One region of the Telluria sp. ZB4P36 genome, then DNA from elsewhere that is predicted to be linked to it. Evidence: predicted binding sites of a transcription regulator. Region 1 holds the regulator's gene; the other holds the start of a gene.
The links. Region 1 encodes sigma-54, which starts transcription at its own class of promoters, with help from an activator protein. Its sites were predicted from a motif close to TGGCANGNAANCTGCTTT; they were not measured.
Positions count from the first base shown of each region.

Region 2: glnA (type I glutamate--ammonia ligase) is a predicted target of sigma-54. The motif match lies at 1,949-1,966, and genes of this name have one in related genera.

Region 1 covers NZ_JCASIE010000023.1:57,968-61,397, reverse strand. Annotated here, with positions in the region: gene AC56LK_RS22150 (enoyl-CoA hydratase/isomerase family protein) at 1-647, opposite strand, end outside; gene hpf (ribosome hibernation-promoting factor, HPF/YfiA family) at 787-1,140, opposite strand; gene AC56LK_RS22140 (RNA polymerase factor sigma-54) at 1,199-2,674, opposite strand; gene lptB (LPS export ABC transporter ATP-binding protein) at 2,674-3,430, opposite strand, start outside.
Region 2 covers NZ_JCASIE010000003.1:160,448-163,877, reverse strand. Annotated here, with positions in the region: gene AC56LK_RS05970 (CocE/NonD family hydrolase) at 1-1,256, shown strand, start outside; gene AC56LK_RS05965 (rhodanese-like domain-containing protein) at 1,294-1,752, opposite strand; gene glnA (type I glutamate--ammonia ligase) at 2,035-3,430, shown strand, end outside.

The DNA.
Region 1 (3,430 bases):
CGGATCGCCGCCGGCAGCTGCGCGCCCGGGGTCGACTCCACCAGCGCCATCAGCCCGGCCAGCTCGGCGCCCGGCACGAACACGTCGGCCAGCCCCACGTAGAGCGCGTCGGCGGCGCCGATCGTCAGGCCGGTCAGGCCCAGGTACTGGCCCAGCTGGCCCGGCGCATGCGACAGGAAGTGGCTGCCGCCAACGTCCGGGAACAGGCCGATGTTCACCTCGGGCATGGCCATTCTGGTGCGGTCGGTCACGATGCGCAGGCCGCAGTCCGGGCCGCCCTGGGCGATGCCCATGCCGCCGCCCATCACCACGCCGTCCATCACGGCGATGTAGGGTTTCGGGTAGAAATGGATCAGGTGGTTGAGCGCGTATTCTTCGGTGAAGAAATCTTCCAGCAGGGCGCTGCCGCCCGTCGGGCCGACCTGGCCCATCTCGTGGAAGAAGCGGATGTCGCCGCCGGCGCACAAGGCCTTCTCGCTGCTGCTGGTGATCACCACCGCCTCGATGTCCGCGTCATCCTTCCACTGCAGCAAAATGGCGGTCAGGGCGCGCACCATGTCGAGCGAAAGGGAGTTCAGGGCTTTTGGCCGGTCGAGCGTGATGACGCCGGTGCGGTTGGCGACGCGGGTCAGGACGTAATCGGTCATGATGGTATTCTGTGGTCGAAAAGACATGCATTCTACAGAACACCTGCGTAAAACTGGAAGCGCGGAAAAGTAACAAGCGCAGTAAACGCAAAAAGGGCGTCCCCTCAGACGCCCTTGCTGGTATGCGGTCGCCCGTTATTTACGCGGCGGCGGCTTCTCCGTTGTCCGGAAGGCGCTTGTGCGCCACGTGGTTATGGTCTTGCAGCATGGATTTGTGTTTCAGAACCTGCCTGTCCAGCCTGTCCATCAGCGTGTCGATCGCTGCGTACAGATCCTGCGCCGCGCTTGCCACATGCAAAATTTTGCCAGATACCTGTAGGTTGATCTCGGCTTTTTGCCGCTTTTCTTTTTCGGTGAGGTTATCGATGGCAAGGAACACGTGGGTGTCGATCACGTGGTCGAAATGGCGGGTGATGCGCTCGAGCTTATTCTGAACGTATTCACGGATGGCGGGGGTGACTTCGAGATGGTGGCCGCTGATTGTGAGGTTCATACACACTCCTTAGGGAAGGTGCCCTGCCCGTGCCACAAGGTGAGAATGGGCAGTAGCTTTACAGGGATTTGCGGAGGCTGACGGGCGGAATCTTGAGCGCTTCACGGTACTTGGCGACCGTCCTGCGTGCAATGACCATACCTTGTTCCCCGAGCATCTCCGCGATCTTGCTGTCGGATAATGGGTTCCTAGGGTCTTCTGCTCCTGTCAATTGCGCAATGAGTGCGCGGATCGCCGTCGAGGAGGCTTCTCCCCCCGCTTCGGTGGCGACGTGGCTTCCGAAGAAGTACTTCAGCTCAAACATGCCGTGCGGGGTCAGCATGTATTTCTGAGTAGTCACACGCGAGATCGTGCTCTCGTGTAGGCCTAGTGTATCAGCTATCTCACGCAAAACAAGAGGGCGCATGGCAACCGCGCCGTGGCTGAAAAAGTTGCGCTGGCGCTCGACAATTGCCTCGGCGACACGCAGGATCGTGTCGAAGCGCTGGCGCATATTCTTGATGAGCCACTTGGCTTCCTGCAGCTGCGCGCCCATCTGGCTTTCGCTCTTTCCCTGCTTGAGCAGGTTGGCGTACAGGGAGTTCACGCGCAGCTTCGGCATCACGTCCGGATTCAGCGACACCGCCCAGCCGCTCTTGGCGCGCCGCACGATCACGTCCGGCACCACGTAGTCGGACACGCCCGCGCCGAAGGCCGCACCGGGGTGCGGATTGCACTGGCGGACCACGGCCTGCACCTCGCGCAAGTCTTCGTCGTCGCAGTCGAGCGCATTCTTCAGCTTGGTGTACTCGCGCTGCGCGAACCAGGTCAGGTAGCCCTCGACGATCTTCAGGGCCAGGCGCCGCGTCACCAGCGGCACGCCCGGCATGCGGCGGATCTGCAGCGCCAGGCACTCGGCCGCGCTGCGCGCGCCGACGCCGACCGGATCGAGGCTCTGCACCAGCGCCAGCGCGCAGCGCAGCTCGTCCATCTCGATCTCGAGTTCTTCCGGCAGGCGCGCATGGATCTCGTCGAGCGGCTCTTCCAGGTAACCGTTGTCGTCGAGCGCGTCGATCACCAGCTCGGCCAGCGCGCGGTCGCGCTGGCTGCAGGCGCTCATGCGGATCTGTTCCGCCAGGTGTTCGCGCAGGGTGATGCTGTCGGCTTCCAGCTGCGGGCGGCCATCCTCGTCGTCGCCGCTGCGGGCGCCGCCGCCTTCGCCGCCCCAGTCGCTGTCGGCCTCGCCGCGCTCGCCCTCGCCGCCGCCACCCTCATCGAAGCCCTCGCCTTCCGCCTTGGCGCCTTCTTCGGCCGCCGGCTGCGGCGCCGGCGCATCGCCGTTTGCGGGTGCACTGTTGATGGCGCCGTCGGCCAGCAGGCGCACCGAGCGGTCGAGCGGATCGTCGAGCCGCTCGAGCAGCGGGTTGTCGTGCAGGATCTGCTCGATCTCCTGGTGCAGTTCGAGCGTGGACAACTGCAGCAGCCGGATCGACTGCTGCAGCTGCGGCGTGAGCGCCAGGTGCTGCGAGGTGCGGAGCTGCAGGGATTGTTTCATTACATCCTGAAGTGTTCGCCGAGGTAGACGCGCCGCACGTTTTCGTTGGCGATGATGTCGTCAGGCCGGCCCGAGGCCAGCACCGCGCCCTGGTTGATGATGTAGGCGCGGTCGCAGATGCCGAGCGTCTCGCGCACATTGTGGTCGGTGATCAGGACGCCGATGTTGCGCTCTTTCAGGAAGCGCACGATGCGCTGGATCTCGATCACCGCGATCGGGTCGACGCCGGCGAAGGGCTCGTCCAGCAGCACGAAGCGCGGGTTGGTGGCGAGCGCGCGCGCGATCTCGACGCGGCGCCGCTCGCCGCCCGACAGCGACAGCGCCGGGTTCTCGCGCAGCTTCTCGATCTGCAGCTCGGCCAGCAGGGTGTCGAGGCGCTCGTTGATCTGGTCCTTGCTGAGCGGCTTGCCGTCCATGCGCTGCAATTCCAGCACGGCGCGGATGTTGTCTTCCACCGTCAGCTTGCGGAACACCGAGGCTTCCTGCGGCAGGTAGGACAGGCCCAGCACAGCGCGCCGGTGAATCGGCAGGCTCGAGATGTCGGTGCCGTTGATGTCGATGGTGCCGGCGTCCGAGGGCACCAGGCCGACGATCATGTAGAAGGAGGTGGTCTTGCCGGCGCCGTTGGGGCCGAGCAGGCCGACCACTTCGCCGCACTCCACCTGCAGCGACACGTCGCGCACCACCAGGCGCTTGCCGTAGCTCTTCTGCAGGCCCTTGACGATCAGGGTGCTGCAGCCCTCGCCCGCCGAGGTC
Region 2 (3,430 bases), on a different contig from region 1:
CCGCCGGCAACAAGGAGCGTTCCCGTTTCGAATACGGCGAAGCCGACGCCTACGATTTCTTCCTGAAGCGCCTGACGCTGCCGAACATCCTTGCGAGCATGAGCGACGAGCAGCGCGAACTGCTGGTGCCGACCATCGAGCACGATACCTACGACGAGTTCTGGCGCTCGCGCGCCATCACGCCGCACATGAAGAACGTCAAGGCGGCGGTGCTGACGGTGGGCGGCTGGTTCGATGCCGAAGACCCGGCCGGGCCCTTCGCGATTCATAAGGCGGTCGGCAAGTACAACCCGGCCACGCCGAACGCGCTGGTGATGGGACCCTGGGTACACGGCGGCTGGGCGCGCGGCGACGGCGCACGCCTGGGCCACGTGAGCTTCGATGCGAAAACCAGCGAGTACTTCCGCCGCGAGATCCAGTTCCCCTTCTTCGAGCAGCACCTGAAGGGCGTGAAGCCGGCGCGCGCACTGCCAGCGGTGACGGCCTTCGAGACCGGCACCAATGTCTGGCGCAGCTATGCGGCCTGGCCGCCGGCCCCGGCAAAGGCGCGCACGCTGTACTTCGGCCCGAACGGCACGCTGGCCTGGCAACAGCCGGCCAGTGGCGGCAACAGCGGCGCCGGCTACGACGAGTACGTGGCCGACCCGCGCAAGCCGGTGCCCTTCATCGGCTATCCGGCCACCGGGGTGCCGCGCGAGTACATGGTGTCGGACCAGCGCTTCGCCGCGACCCGCCCCGACGTGCTGGTCTACCAGAGCGAGGTGCTGGAAGAAGACGTGACGATCGCCGGGAAGGTAGAGTCGAGGCTGTTCGTGTCGACCACCGGCACCGACGCCGACTGGGTGGTCAAGCTGATCGACGTCTATCCGGCCGAGTACCCGACGCCGCCCGCCGAGCGCAAGGGCAACGATACCGGCCCGCCGGCGCTGAAGCTGGGCGGCTACCAGCAGCTGGTGCGCGGCAATCCGCTGCGCGGCAAGTTCCGCAACAGCTACGAAAAGCCGGAAGCTTTCACGCCGGGCAAGCAGGAAGCGCTCAGCTTCGACATCGGCGACGTCAACCACACCTTCCGCCGCGGCCACCGCATCATGGTGCAGGTGCAGAGCTCCTGGTTCCCGCTGATCGACCTGAACCCGCAGACCTTCACGCATATTCCGAAGGCCAGGCCGGAAGATTTTAAAAAGGCGACCCAGCGCGTGTACCGCGTGCCTGGTGCGGCATCGGGCCTGCAGCTGATGGTGATGCCGGCCCACTGATGTGATTGGCATGGCCGGCATCGCCGGCCATGCAAGTTCACGCCCCGATCCAGGGCAGTCCCGCCTTGCACCAGCCCCCGACCGTCTTGCGATGCCCCTCCGCATCGCGGTCGCCCTCGAAACCTTCCAGGATGTCGTAGGACTCGGCAAAGCCCCGCTCGGTCGCCACGCGCGCGCTGTGGCGCGAGCGCACGCCGGAGCGGCACAGGAACAGCAGCACCTCGTCCTTGCGCGCCACTTGCTGAAGCTGCGCACCGAATGCGGGATTCGGCGCACCACCCGGGTAGGTGGCCCACTCCACCGCGACGTGCTGGGCGTCGGGAATCGCCACCCGGCCGACCCAGTCGCGCTCGGCGTTGGTGCGCACGTCGACCAGCTTCACACGGGGATCGCTGCGCAGCAGCGCGAAGGCTTCGTCGGGCGTGACCGCGCCGGCATAGGGCTGGCCGGCGGCGCGCTGGCGGGCTTGGGCAAGGATGGTCTCAAGGCTAGTCATGGTTGATCCGTTCTGAACAAAAAAGTCAATGCACCAACTTGGTTCGGTGTATCCTGCGCTGCGATGGTGCACGCGCCCAAGCTTGCACCAATGTAGTGCGCCCCTGCACCGGTGTGCGGGAGGCTGATGGACAGATTCTAGGACGGATACCAACGAATTCCAACGAAGCATTGTGCATTTGTTCATAACGCGGGCTTGGCACGGTTCATGCTTTGACATAAAGCAAGTTGCCGCGTTGCGAGTGTTCCATCGCGGCACCCCCTTTTCAATCAGGAGATACGAATGGCAAAGACGGTTGCAGACGTAATTCAACTCATCAAAGACAACGAAGTGAAATTCGTTGACCTGCGTTTCGCGGACACCCGCGGCAAAGAGCAGCACGTGACCGTCCCCGTGTCGCACTTCGACGAAGACAAGTTCGAATCGGGCCACGCCTTCGACGGTTCGTCGATCGCCGGCTGGAAGGGTATCGAAGCATCGGACATGCTGCTGCTGCCGGACCCGAACACCGCCAACATCGACCCGTTCATGGAAGAGACCACGCTGTTCATGCAGTGCGACGTGATCGAACCGTCGGACGGCAAGGGCTATGACCGTGACCCGCGCTCGATCGCCAAGCGCGCCGAAGCCTACCTGAAGTCGACCGGCATCGGCGACACCGCCTACTTCGGCCCGGAGCCGGAATTCTTCATCTTTGATTCGGTCCGCTGGAGGATCGACATGTCGGGCTGCTTCGTCAAGATCGACTCGGATGAAGCTTCCTGGTCGACCGACAAGGAAATCGAAGGCGGCAACAGCGGCCACCGTCCGACCGTCAAGGGCGGCTACTTCCCGGTCCCGCCGGTCGACAGCTTCCAGGACATGCGCTCGGAAATGTCGCTGATCCTCGAATCGATGGGCATCCCGGTCGAAGTGCACCACCACGAAGTGGCTGGCGCCGGCCAGAACGAACTCGGCACCAAGTTCTCGACCCTGGTCGAGCGCGCCGACTGGACCCAGAACCTGAAGTACGTGATCTGGAACGTGGCCCACAGCTACGGCAAGACCGCGACCTTCATGCCGAAGCCGATCAACGGCGACAACGGCTCGGGCATGCACGTGCACCAGTCGATCTGGAAGGACGGCAAGAACCTGTTCGCAGGCGACGGCTATGCCGGCCTGTCGGAAACCGCGCTGTTCTACATCGGCGGCATCATCAAGCATGCCCGCGCGCTGAACGCGATCACCAACCCGGGCACCAACTCGTACAAGCGCCTGGTGCCTGGCTATGAAGCCCCGGTCAAGCTGGCCTACTCGGCCAAGAACCGCTCGGCCTCGATCCGCATCCCGCACGTGGCGAACCCGAAAGGCCGCCGCATCGAGACCCGCTTCCCGGACCCGCTGGCCAACGTCTACCTGTGCTTCGCCGCACTGATGATGGCAGGCCTGGACGGCATCCAGAACAAGATCCACCCGGGCGAAGCCGCGACCAAGGACCTGTACCACCTGCCGCCGGAAGAAGACAAGCTGATCCCGACCGTGTGCTCCTCGCTGGAAGAAGCGCTGGAAGCCCTGAACAATGACCGCGAGTTCCTGACCCGCGGCGGCGTGTTCAGCGACAGCATGATCGACGCCTACATCGACCTGAAGATGACGGAAGTGCAGCGCATGCGCATGACCCCGCACCCGGCCGAATTCG